DNA from 4 places in the Priestia sp. FSL W8-0001 genome. Region 1 is predicted to be linked to each of the others. Evidence: riboswitches for the same ligand, from Rfam matches in the RefSeq annotation. Region 1 holds a riboswitch; each other region holds the start of a gene.
What was found. A riboswitch is a leader RNA that binds a small molecule or an ion and turns the genes downstream of it on or off. The one in region 1 is predicted to bind cobalamin.
Positions count from the first base shown of each region.

Region 2: it holds a riboswitch for cobalamin, as region 1 does, so the genes downstream of both, MKZ18_RS08385 (ABC transporter substrate-binding protein) here and MKZ18_RS18875 (ribonucleoside-diphosphate reductase subunit alpha) in region 1, are expected to answer to the same signal.
Region 3: it holds a riboswitch for cobalamin, as region 1 does, so the genes downstream of both, MKZ18_RS12120 (cobyric acid synthase) here and MKZ18_RS18875 (ribonucleoside-diphosphate reductase subunit alpha) in region 1, are expected to answer to the same signal.
Region 4: it holds a riboswitch for cobalamin, as region 1 does, so the genes downstream of both, metE (5-methyltetrahydropteroyltriglutamate--homocysteine S-methyltransferase) here and MKZ18_RS18875 (ribonucleoside-diphosphate reductase subunit alpha) in region 1, are expected to answer to the same signal.

Region 1 is NZ_JBBPAL010000001.1:3,588,674-3,591,826, reverse strand. Features, by position in the region: gene MKZ18_RS18880 (IS1182 family transposase) at 1-530, opposite strand, end outside; cobalamin riboswitch at 1,031-1,216, shown strand; gene MKZ18_RS18875 (ribonucleoside-diphosphate reductase subunit alpha) at 1,399-3,153, shown strand, end outside.
Region 2 is NZ_JBBPAL010000001.1:1,586,992-1,590,144, reverse strand. Features, by position in the region: gene MKZ18_RS08390 (adenosylcobinamide amidohydrolase) at 1-515, opposite strand, end outside; gene MKZ18_RS08385 (ABC transporter substrate-binding protein) at 601-1,542, opposite strand; cobalamin riboswitch at 1,705-1,886, opposite strand; partial or broken gene MKZ18_RS08380 (DinB family protein) at 2,089-2,592, opposite strand; gene MKZ18_RS08375 (thioredoxin family protein) at 2,783-3,097, opposite strand.
Region 3 is NZ_JBBPAL010000001.1:2,282,061-2,285,213, forward strand. Features, by position in the region: gene MKZ18_RS12120 (cobyric acid synthase) at 1-1,316, opposite strand, end outside; cobalamin riboswitch at 1,424-1,608, opposite strand; gene panF (sodium/pantothenate symporter) at 1,607-3,067, opposite strand; gene MKZ18_RS12130 (YhdT family protein) at 3,064-3,153, opposite strand, start outside.
Region 4 is NZ_JBBPAL010000001.1:2,287,197-2,290,349, forward strand. Features, by position in the region: gene metE (5-methyltetrahydropteroyltriglutamate--homocysteine S-methyltransferase) at 1-1,790, opposite strand, end outside; cobalamin riboswitch at 1,932-2,118, opposite strand; gene MKZ18_RS12150 (glucose 1-dehydrogenase) at 2,296-3,045, opposite strand; gene MKZ18_RS12155 (DHH family phosphoesterase) at 3,070-3,153, opposite strand, start outside.

The DNA.
Region 1 (3,153 bases):
TCTTGAAGGCGTTCCTGATACGCGCGTGTCTCTTTGCGAACGACTTTCTTTTCAAATTTGCGTTTGTTCGCACTCGCTTTAACATGGGTCGAATCCACGAAAACGTGCTCGGCACTGATTAGCTTTTTCTCGGCAGCTTCCTTTAAGATGCGATAGAAAATCTGTTCAAACAGATCGGTATCTTTAAAACGGCGTTCATAGTTTTTTCCGAACGTAGAGAAATGAGGCACTTTATCGTGGAAACCATACCCAAGGAACCAGCGATAGGCCATATTGGTTTCCACTTGTTCAATCGTTTGGCGCATGGACCGGATTCCAAACGTGTATTGAAGGAAGGTCAATTTAATTAAGATGACAGGATCAATACTGGGACGACCGATTTCTGAATACATGTCCTTCACCAAGTCATAGATGAACGAAAAATCAAGTGCTGCCTCTATTTTACGAACCAAGTGGCTGGCCGGTACCAATTGATTTAACGTAATCATTTCTAATTGATCTCGTTGAATGGGATTATGTTTCGAAAGCATGTCAATCACCTCAAGTTATGTAGTACTTCCATTGTAAAATAAAAAAGACTGTAGGCAAACTGGATTTCTTCCAGTTTGTCTACAGTCTGAAATCCACTTTAAAAGTGGATTTTTTATTGTGAGTTCGGTTTTTAAAAAAATTTTCTTTTTATTTATATAGCAGCTGTCTAGTCATGTGAAAAAAAGTTTGATTAAATTTCATAAATCAAATAGTACAACCAATCCGAGAAAACATGTTATGATGGAATAGTTTGATGAAAAATAAGACTGTTTGTAGTGGCTAGTTGCTAATACCTAACAAAACTTTTAAAAATTTCTTTTTTTACATATGTTTAGGAAACCTTACTTAACAAAGGCGTAAATCAGTATGTTAAGTAAGGGTGGGGTAAATGTGCGGGAATTTATTTTGAAAAAGATATTGTAGTTCTGTAAGTTGTCCCTTATAATGTGTTTATAACACAACATCTTGTTTTTGATTAAAACTTCATATACTATATTTTGTGTTTTCCAGTAGAAAAGGTGTCTGAAAAAAGACTTAAAAGGGAATTTGGTGTAAATCCAAAACTGTCCCCGCAACTGTGAATGCTGATGAAATAAGGAATAGCCACTGTGAGTAACGATCATGGGAAGGCCTTAGAGTAAAGCGAAGCATAAGTCAGGAGACCTGCCTTTTTTATGACGTTTTATCTTCTTCGGGAGGTGAGAGGATAGAGCGAGGATTGAGAAAAGACATTTTGTCTTCTTTTATCTTCGTTCTATTCGCTCACTGCGTCAGGTGAGCGATTTTTTTATGCTGGAGAAAAAGGAGGAACTTATTTTTATGATTAATACAACAGATTTAAATAAACTTGAAAAAGTAAATTATGATATGAAACTACTTGGTGAAAAATTTCCACAACTTGATTTTTCATGGTATGAGGAAAAGGTAGTAGAAACAGTTGCTGCGAAAGAGAATATGACGGACGAAAAAATAGCAAATGTTTTTATTTTAGCAGCACTTGAGCGAATTTCAATGGATGAGCCAGATTGGACATATGTAGCAGCTCATATCTATTTACAAGAGCTATATCGCAAAGCTGCCGCCAATAGAAAATACGATCAAGCTGAAAGGTACGGCTCATTTTATAAGCTTATTACAGAGCTTACAGATATGGGGATTTATAGTACACAGCTTTTGGATACATACTCTGTGGAAGAGATTAATGAGCTAGGCTTAGCCATTGATTATACAAAAGATAGCCTATTTACGTATATTGGCCTGTTGACATTAGCTGATCGCTATTTAGCAACATCACATGATAAGCGTGTATACGAGCTACCGCAGGAACGCTTTTTAATTATTGCTATGACACTCATGGCAAATGAAAAGAAAGAAGAGCGTTTAGCGCTGGTAAAAGAGTCATATTGGGCACTTTCAAACCTTTACATGACAGTGGCAACGCCGACATTAGCGAACGCAGGAAAAAGCTATGGACAGCTATCAAGCTGCTTTATTGATACGGTTGATGATAGTTTACGAGGTATCTATGATAGCAATACGGACTTAGCTACGCTAAGTAAAAACGGTGGTGGAATTGGCGTATATCTAGGTCATATCCGTAGCCGAGGTAGCGATATAAAAGGGTTTAAGGGCGTATCATCAGGAACAATTCCTTGGATGAAACAGCTTAATAACACAGCAGTTAGTGTTGATCAACTGGGTCAACGTCAAGGGGCAATTGCTGTATATCTAGACGTATGGCATAAGGATATTTTTTCTTTCTTAGATGCACGTTTAAACAATGGAGACGAGCGTCAGCGTACGCATGACTTATTTACTGGCGTTTGCTTGCCGGATTTATTCATGGAAGCTGTTGAAAAACGTGAAGACTGGTACTTGTTTGATCCTCATGAAGTTCGTACGGTAATGGGTTACTCGCTAGAAGATTTCTATGATGAAGAGGAAGGCAGCGGCTCCTTTAGAAATCGTTATCGTGAATGTATTGAAAATGAATCCCTATCAAGAGAAAAAGTGCCTGCGATTGAAATTTTTAAACGAATTATGATTTCACAATTAGAAACAGGAACACCATATATGTTCTACCGTGATACAGTGAACCGTGCTAACCAAAACCGTCATGAGGGCATGATTTATTGCAGTAACTTATGTACAGAAATTACGCAAAATCAAAGCATGACAACAGTGGTTGAAGAAATCACAGAAGATGGAAAAATCGTCATTACAAAGCAACCAGGTGACTTTGTCGTTTGCAATCTATCGTCTATCAACTTAGCACGTGCAGTAACGGAAGATGTACTTGAACGCCTTGTGCCCATTCAAGTTCGTATGCTAGATAACGTAATTGAACTGAATAACCTTCCAGTTCTACAGGCAAAACTAACAAACCAACGCTATCGTGCTATCGGTTTAGGTACGTTTGGCTGGAACCATTTATTAGCTCTACAAAAGATCGCTTGGGAAACAGAAGAAGCTGTTCAGTATTGCGATGAGTTATATGAAAAAATTGCTTACCTAACGATTCAATCAAGCATGGAGCTTGCAGAAGAAAAAGGAGCATACCCTCTATTTGAAGGGTCCGATTGGGAAACAGGAGCTTATTTTGCAGCACGCGGTTACGAAAGT
Region 2 (3,153 bases), 2.0 Mb from region 1:
ATGCTACCGGTTTGGCTTGCGGCAATACAAATGCTATCAGTAGATGTTCCTGTCGCAAGCGTCTCTGTGTTCGAATCTTGCACTCCCAGCTCGTAAAGCATTCGCGTTTTCACTTCCGTTGCTGCGATAAACAGCTGTAAAAACGCAGCATCCGTTAATTTCCCGTCAATAAATATGAACATATTAATCGTTCCAGGCCCTGAAGAAAATGGAGTAATATCATCAGACGTCAAATCAACGGCATTACCAACTCCGGCAGTAATAATAGATGAGACTGTAAGACCATCTTTACAATATGTATAAACCGATTTGTTCCGTAAATAAACAGCCGTCATCAACCCTACTACTTTATCATAAACGAAGCCTTTTTCTTTTAAAAATACTCTATATTCTTCAGCAGGTGAATCAGCACGGTAGTATTTGTGTACAAAACGATTATAAAAAACGTTAGTCTCAAGCATACCATCTCCTAGTACGCCTGAACTGTACGCTTTAAACGGTATACTTGTTTTCATCGTTAATAATTCATCATCCTGCTCAAGACGTAACGATAAAAAAGGACCAATTCCTTTTTGAATTGGAATATGGTCCTTTTCTCGATTAATTATACACCTCAGGATATACGGCTTTCGCGAACTCTTCTAACCCTTCTACAATTCGTGGTCCAGGTCGATTTGTTTTATTAGAATCAACGTTTACGATTTGATTTTCTTTTACAGCTGTAATATCGCTCCATGCTGGACGATTTTTGATTTCGTTGGCGTCACCATCATATGTTGTAACGATTGTATCTGGATTTAGCTCAACCACTTTCTCTTCCGAAAGTTTTACCCATCCCTCTTCATTTCCAGCTACGTTTTCTGCTCCGATTATTTTAATCATTTCATCCATAAACGTACCTTTACCAGTTGTATAAATCTCAGGCGCAGGTGAAACCTCTACCCATACTTTCTTACGATCTTCGTCTTTAATTTCTTTCGCTTTTTCTTCAATTTCTGAAACAGCAGCTTTCATTTCTTTTACTGTTTTATTTGCTTCATCTGTTTTGTTCGTTAGTTTTCCGATGTTCCCAATCGTTTCATACACAGTATTGAAATCAGTTGCATCATTTACAACAAATAATGGAATACCAGCACTTTCAATTTGCTTAAAAACTTCATCCGACATTCCCATGCTTGAACCATGAGCTAACACAAGGTCTGGATTTAATGCAATAACTTTTTCTGCGTTGATATTCATATCTCCTACCTGCTCTTTTTCTTTCACGCTTGCAGGATAATCATCGTTGCTTGTTACTCCGATTAATTCTTTTTCAAGACCTAACTCATAGACGATTTCCGTGTTACTTGGCATAAGAGAAACAATTTTCTTGGGTGCTTGTTCAACCGTTACTTCTTCTCCTCTTGCATCTTTAACCGTAACAGCTTGCTCTTCTGATTGCTTTGTTTGCTCTGTTTGTTTGCTTCCTTCATCAGTTGCCCCACACGCTGCAAGAACAACAAGGAACATCGCAACAATAACAGATGATAACCACTTTTTCATTTTGATAACCCCTCCTAATTATGTATCGGTTATGAAGTCGCTCAGCACACATAAAAAAACTTTACTTTCAATCGAAAGTAAAGCAGGTAACGTTAAATGATGCGAATGACTTTCGCATTGTTTATGTACGTCAAATACCCTGCTTCCCCTCTCCTCGAAGGTTTCACAGTTGACAATAAGGCAGGTCTCCTGACTTACGTATATGATGTACTAAGCCTTCCCATTTTTCAAACAGTGGCATCTTTAGACATCTAACGTTTACAGTGGCGGGACCGCGTTGGACTTGCACCAAACTTCCCTTTTCACTCAATGTTAAATTTGAGACCTTATTGCTTCACGATTATTCACCTGTCTTAGTATAACGCACTCCATTCAAAATGGAAATAGAAAATCGACATAACTTTCATACATTTTAGGTCAGAAGTTCTAGCAAAGTAATAGTAAGATATAAACATTTTTGCTATTGTATCATTATGATAGGCTGAAAATTTAGGGGTAAGTCTTTGGAGTCTGTGAAAAGACTCTTTTTTTATAGCCTAATTACTTTTAAACAGGAGGGTTTTCCACGCCTACACCAACCCATCCTTCTTTGGTGGGACCGTATACACCAAAAGGTTCAATTCCAGCTTGACGCATAAGTACCGTAACTTGTCCACGGTGATGAATAATATGTTTGATTAATCCCATTAAAATTTGAGCATTCGTCTCTTGTCGACCAAAGGCTGTTTGAACTTCTTTTAACGCTTCATCTGTCCACTGCTGGTTAATAGCTTTCGCTGCTTGTAAGCTAATTCTATTGAAAACTCCAGCAATCTCTTTAGCGGAAGAGGGTACATGTTCAGCATTTGCTAGCTAATCTATCTCCAACCCAAAATGAGCCAAATAGTCTGGAATATTTGTTGTAAAGTGCCACACAATTCTTCCTAGAGTACGACCTTCTGTATAAACTTTTTGAGTTAACGCCTGATCAGTTAGGCCTTCTAAAACTTTTTGAGTTAGCATGGCTTCGCGGTTCCACTCTTTAATAAAATCTTCTACTGTTATGTACATTCAAAACCCCTCCATATTACCATGTATTCCCACATTTAAATTATAAAACGTACGTTCGTGTTCTACAAGCTTGTTTTTATCTAATAAAGTGTTTAAAGACAAGAAAGACTCTTAAAAAATAAGAGCGGGACGTTTAGCAAAACTCTATACAAAAAAGCTACTTGCTTATGTAAACAAGTAGCTAATCAACTTAGATTGAACTTAAAAACTCACGCACTGCTTCAGGTGTTTTTGCATTTGCACTATGAAGATGTGCAATTTTCTCACCATTTTTATAAACAAGAAGAGACGGAATTCCCATTACATTGTTTGCTGCAGAAAGTTCTTCAAACTCATCTTTATCCACTTCAAACCAAGCTTTATCTTGGTTTTCTTCAATAATTTCACCAATAAACATATCAAGGCGTTTACAGTCTGGACACCATGTTGTTGTGAAGATACCAACGCTTAGCTCTTCTCTTTTGATTTGTTCATGAAACTGCTTTTCCTCTGTAATCTTTTTCATTACTAAATCCTCCAATACCAAACTTCATACAATTATGTTCGTGTTTAACAATCTTT
Region 3 (3,153 bases), 1.3 Mb from region 1:
CCATCATTATGAAAAACATCATGTATGTATGTACCAATGACGCGACCAAAAACTGCTCCTTCTTTTATACCATTTAGCTCAGCAAAATGTACAGTTGGCTTGGTAGACGTTGTTTCGCCCATATGAATTTCGTAACCTTCAATTTGATAGGACTCATCGTGTAAAATAGCCCTTCCCGTTACCCGTTCTGTTCGCTTCTTTGTTTTCATTACAGTTTCAATAGGTAAAAGACCTAGCCCTTTAACAGATTTTTGGGTTGATTCCACTTCATTTGGGTCACTTATCACTTCACCTAAAATTTGATACCCACCGCAGATTCCAGCAATATCCACCTTATTCTTCTTTGTCAAAATAGCTTCTGCTAAGCCCGTTTCATACAAGTACTTTGCGTCTTCTAACGTATTCTTGCTCCCAGGTAAAATGATTAAATCAGGCGTTCCAAGCTGAGAAGGTTTTGTCACAAGCCTTACGTGGCAATCATCTTCAAAACGAATAGGATCTAGATCTGTAAAGTTCGACATGCGAGGATAAGAAATAACGGCAACATCAAGTTCTTTAGCTGGATTTGGAAGAGTAGGGTACGTAGTTAAAGCAAGTGAATCTTCTGCATCAATCTCCACATCATCCAGATAAGGAACGACGCCTAGAACAGGAAGTCCCGTATACTCTTCAAACCAATCAAGCCCTGGTTGCAACAGCGACAAGTCACCTCGAAATTTATTAATAATCACACCTACCACTTTTGACTTATGCTCTTTTGGAAGCAGCTGAATTGTTCCTACTAAGCTAGCAAAAACGCCTCCCTTATCGATATCTCCTACTAAAATAACGGGAGACTGTGCAATATCAGCTACTCGCATATTCACAAGTTCACGGTCGTTTAAGTTAATTTCAGCAGGACTCCCTGCTCCTTCAATGACAATATGCTCGTACTCAGAAGCAAGCTCTTCATACGCTTTGGTGATAATCTCACGTCCGGTTTCAAAGAAATCTTTCCTATACTCGTACGCATACATATTTTGCAAAGGAACACCATGAACGACGACCTGCGCCTCATACTCTCTTGTCGGTTTGATTAAAACCGGATTCATATTGGTCGTTGCTTCCACTCCAGCAGCTTCAGCTTGAATTCCTTGAGCACGTCCAATCTCTTTTCCATCCTTTGTAATATAAGAGTTAAGTGCCATATTTTGTGATTTAAACGGCGCTGTTTTGAAACCATCTTCTGCAAAAATTCGGCAAAAAGCAGTTGTAAGTAAACTTTTTCCAGCGTCCGAGTGCGTTCCTTGAATCATAAGAGGAATTGCTTTTTTCATCTGTATCACGCCTTTCATAGCAAAAAGCCTTGGCTAAAAACCAAGGCTTCATGACAACATCTTTATTCTTTTGATGTGCACGTCACCTATTTTCCCCGCCGAAAAATAAGAGTTAATGTTTAAAAGCAGGTCTCCTGGCTTGTGCTTCACTTTACTTCTGCACCTTCCTAGCTCATTGCTAGCGGTTTGTTGCAGGTTCATCCACACTTACAGTAGCGGGGGCTGCATCGGATTTCCACCGATTTCCCTATTATCCTTAAACGCATAAGGCACTTTTAAAACATAATCGTTTATAAATATTTTTTACGAAGCTGTTCTTGTAGGTTCTTTGTTTTTGATTGTGTCATTATACTTGCAGTTACAAAAACCAATAAAGACAGAACAACGGGAAGCACAACCGTATGCATGCCAAATGGGTTAGGAGCGTATGTGTGAATTAAAATATACACTAAAAGCCCCGTCACCATTCCCGAAATTGCTCCATATTTATTTCCTTTTGTCCAATATAATCCTAACACAATTGGCCAAATAAATACTGCTTCAAGTCCACCAAATGAAAATAAGTTAAACCAAATGAGTAAATCAGGTGGGTTAATAGCAAACAAAAATACTAAAATTCCAATAATCATTGTTGTTAAGAAGCTCCATCTTTTCACCTGCTGCTCTTTTGCTTTCGGATTAACGTAGTTTAAATACAAATCTTTTACAATAGCAGAGCTAATGATTAATAAAATAGAGTCTACCGTCGACATAATGGCTGCCATCGGCGCAGCAAGTACAACTCCTGCTAACCAAGGTGGTAATACTTCAAGAGTTAACGTCGGCATCACAGTGTCTCCCACTTCAATTCCTGGAATTACAGCACGAGCAAACACACCAATAAGATGCATCCCTAACATAATCACACCAACTACTACCGTACCGATAAGCATGGCTTGATGCATCGCTTTCGAGTTTTTATAAGACATCGCTCGAACGGCCACCTGTGGCAGTCCCACAACTCCTACTCCAACTAAAATCCAAAATGATGACACATAAAGCGGTGTTAATGAACGATCTGCTCCGTACGGGGTCACAAGATTTGGATTTTCATTCACTAAGTCTTTCATGATTGCTTCGACACCGCCGCCAGCATAAATAGTAGCGATTAGTAAAATAATCGTCCCTACAAGCATTACAATTCCCTGCAGGGCATCGGTTAGTACGACAGCACGAAACCCACCAATTGATACATAAACAAGTACGGTGACTGCAAAGATGACAAGCGCACTTTTGTATGAAATGCCTACAAAACCTTCAATTAATCTAGCTCCTCCAACCCACTGAGCAGCTAAAGAAGCAAATAGAAAAAGGACAATGCTTACAGCAGAAACAATCACAACAATATTGCTTTCATATCGCTTTTTCAAAAAATCAACAAGCGTAACGGCATTCATCTTTCGCGAAACAATGGCGAATTTTTTGCCAAGAGTTGTGAGAACAAAGTAACCTGTTACAACTTGAATCACGGACAATAGTACCCAAGCAAGTCCGGTTTGATATGCTGTACCAGGACCACCAATAAAGCTGCTCGCACTTCCGTACGTCGCGACCATCGTCATGGCAAGAACAAACCCTCCAAGCTCTCTGCTTCCTAGAAAATAATCATTAATAAATGAACTTGCCGTGCTTGTTTTTTTAGCGGTAATAAAGCCAATCGCAAAAATTAATAGAACAAACACAACAAGAGGAACAACAACAGCCCAGTTCATTCGCTCTCACCTCTTTCTTCATCTTCTAAAGGAAGATCTGAAAAGAAAAAGCGAACAATAATCCAGACCAGTAAAATAATGAGCGG
Region 4 (3,153 bases), 1.3 Mb from region 1:
ACTTGTATCATGTGAACACCGGCTTCTTCAAGCGCTTTAACTTCTTTTCGAATGGCTAATGCAATTTGATTCATGCTTTCATACTTCGAGATGTCTGTACGTGGGAATGACCAGTTTAAGATGGTAATTGGCCCCGTCAGCATTCCTTTTACGACTTTTTCGGTTAAACTTTGAGCATAGACAATTTCTTTAACCGTCATCGGCTCGACTAAATAGACATCTCCGTATACAACAGGTGGTCTTACGCAGCGTGAACCATATGATTGAACCCAACCGTTTTTCGTTGTTAACATTCCGCCTAAGCGCTCACCAAAAAATTCAACCATATCCGTACGTTCAAACTCACCGTGAACCAGCACATCAATACCAATTTCTTCTTGAATCTCAATCCAGCGCTTTGTTTCTTCTTTTATAAACGCTTCATACTGTTCGTTCGTTAACTGACCTTGCTTCCATTTTAAGCGCTTCGAACGAACCTCTGCTGTTTGTGGCAAGCTTCCAATTGTTGTAGTTGGTAAAAGCGGTAAATCAAACTTTTCTTTTTGCAAACGCTGGCGCTCAGCCACAGAAGCACGAGATAAGGCTTGATCATCAATCTGTTCTAGCTCTGCTCTCGTTTTCGCGTGAACGCGGTTTGCAACCTTCGAAAATGCCTCAATCTCTTGCTGATGTGCTTTTACTGCTTCGCTATCCCCTTTTAAAAGGTCCTTTAAAAGTTCTAGCTCAGTCAGCTTTTCTTCAGCAAAACTTAAGCCTGCTCGAATATCAGCTGGTAGCTCTTGTTCAGTTTCTACCGTTACAGGGACATGAAGCAGTGTACTAGATGGCTGAACAATTACCTCTTCTTTACCCACTAATTTTTGCAATTCACTTACAAGTGCAGCTTTTTCAATTAAGTTACTTTTCCACACGTTACGACCATCAATAACGCCTGCAAAAAGCTTTTTCCCTTTTGGAAAACCGTGTGCTTTTATCGCTTCACTATTTTTTCTCTCATCATGTACAAAATCCAACCCAAAAGCATTCACAGGAAGGTTCACAACAGATTGGTAATTATCTAATGCTTCAAAATACGTTTGGATGATAAGTTTAGCACCAGGTACTTCCTCTGAAATACGCTGATAAAATGCCTCAACATCCTTCCAGTACCCTTCTGCTTTATTCGTTACAAAAATTGGTTCATCAATTTGAATCCACTCTGCTCCCGCTTCATGTAACTCCTTAATCACTTGAATATAAAGCGGAGTTAATTGAGCAAATAAGCTCGATACTTCTTCTTGTTTAAATCCTTTGCCTAATAAGATAAAGGTTGCTGGCCCAATTAGAAGAGGCTTACCGTTAAGTGCCAATTCGTCCTTTGCTTTTTGCCAATATGCTAATGGTCTGTTTTCATTCAATGCTGGCGTTACGTCAGTAAACTCTGGGACAATGTAGTGATAGTTGGTATTAAACCACTTAGTCATCTCACATGCCTCTGCTTCTTTGTTCCCCCTTGCCATTGCATAATATGTATCAAGAGCGGATAGATTTTGCTTTTTGAAACGAGCTGGAATAATATTAAACATAACCGCCGTATCAAGCATGTGATCGTAATAACTAAAGTCACCTACTGAAACAAAATCAATCCCCTTATCTTTTTGAATACGAAGCTGATTAACATACAACTCATGAAGTTGGTTGTGCAGCTCTGCTTCCGTTGTTTCCTGCTTCCAATAAGATTCAATTGCTTTTTTCCATTCTCTGTTTCTACCGATTCTTGGATACCCAATTGTTGCTGTATTCACTGTCATTTCAATCTCCTCGTTTCGTCTATTTTTCTGCAATAAAAAACTCTCTGGAAAGAGAGTTAGACGACAGCTTTAAGAAGTATTGAACAACATATACTTTTGTTTCAATACCAAGCTAATCACCTCTCCCTATTACGCGTAGGTTGTGAGTGCAAACAACAGGCAGGTCTCCTGACTTAGAATCATCACCTATTATCACCTTCCCGTTTCATAAACAGTGGTTTACTGATAATAGGCTCCTCCTTACAGTGGCGCGACCGCGTCGGATTTTCACCGATCTTCCCTTTTAAGCTAAAACTAGTGTCTTAGCACCTTTTGCATGAACATATTCACTTTATACACTAATTCCTTTTCAATTAGGAATTGAACATAACGATACATGATTTCGATAAGTAAATCAAGTCTGATTTTTCTAAATTTTAAAAAGAATACGCTTTCATATAACTGTGTTTTTATACAAAATAAAAATAGCAGGCTATAGGTATAGCCTATAGCCTGCTTACTTTAGTTAATGTTCATAAATCATCTTGCGCGTCATTCCACCATCGACAACTACGTTCGTCCCCGTTACAAAATCATTGTCTGGATGCGTCAGGTAAAGGCACGCTTTTGCAATATCTGCTGGAGTGCCAACTCGGTTAGACGGATGCTGAGCATGATCAACATCTCGAAGCTCCTCATATTGCTGAGTTTCAATCCAGCCAGGAGAAATTGCGTTGACGGTAATCTTGTCTGGTCCAAGTGAAATGGCAAGAGCATGCGTTAGCGCCACAATGCCACCTTTTGTAGCAGCGTATGCTTCGGTGTGTGGCTCTGACATAACGGCACGCGTAGAAGCTAAGTTTACAATTGAACCACCTATTTTGTTATTTCGCATCACTTTTGCAGCTTCTCTTGAGCATAAAAATACGCTTCGTAAATTAAGATTTATGATATCATCCCATTCATCTAGCGTTAACTCATACGGAGACTTCCACTTTGTTACTCCAGCATTATTAACCAGAATGGTAATCGTACCATAAGCTGAAACAGTTTCTTTCATGAGGTTGATAACATCCTCTTCTTTTCTTACATCTGTGTGAATAAACATTGCCTGTGCACCTGCTTCACGCAGCGTTTTAGCATGCTTCTCCCCTTGTTCTTCATCAATATCTGCGATTATCACTTTGGCACCTTTTTTGGCATAGGCGCTTGCCACACCTTTTCCAATTCCATTTGCGCCACCAGTTACCACAACAACCTCACGTTCAAATGTCAAAGTCATCCCTCCTCTACACTTAGTTTATTCACTTTTTTCGTCTGGTTGAAACAAGTGGTCGGTTACAAATAGCTTGAAGGTTTCGCTCGTTAATTTGCAGCCGGATGC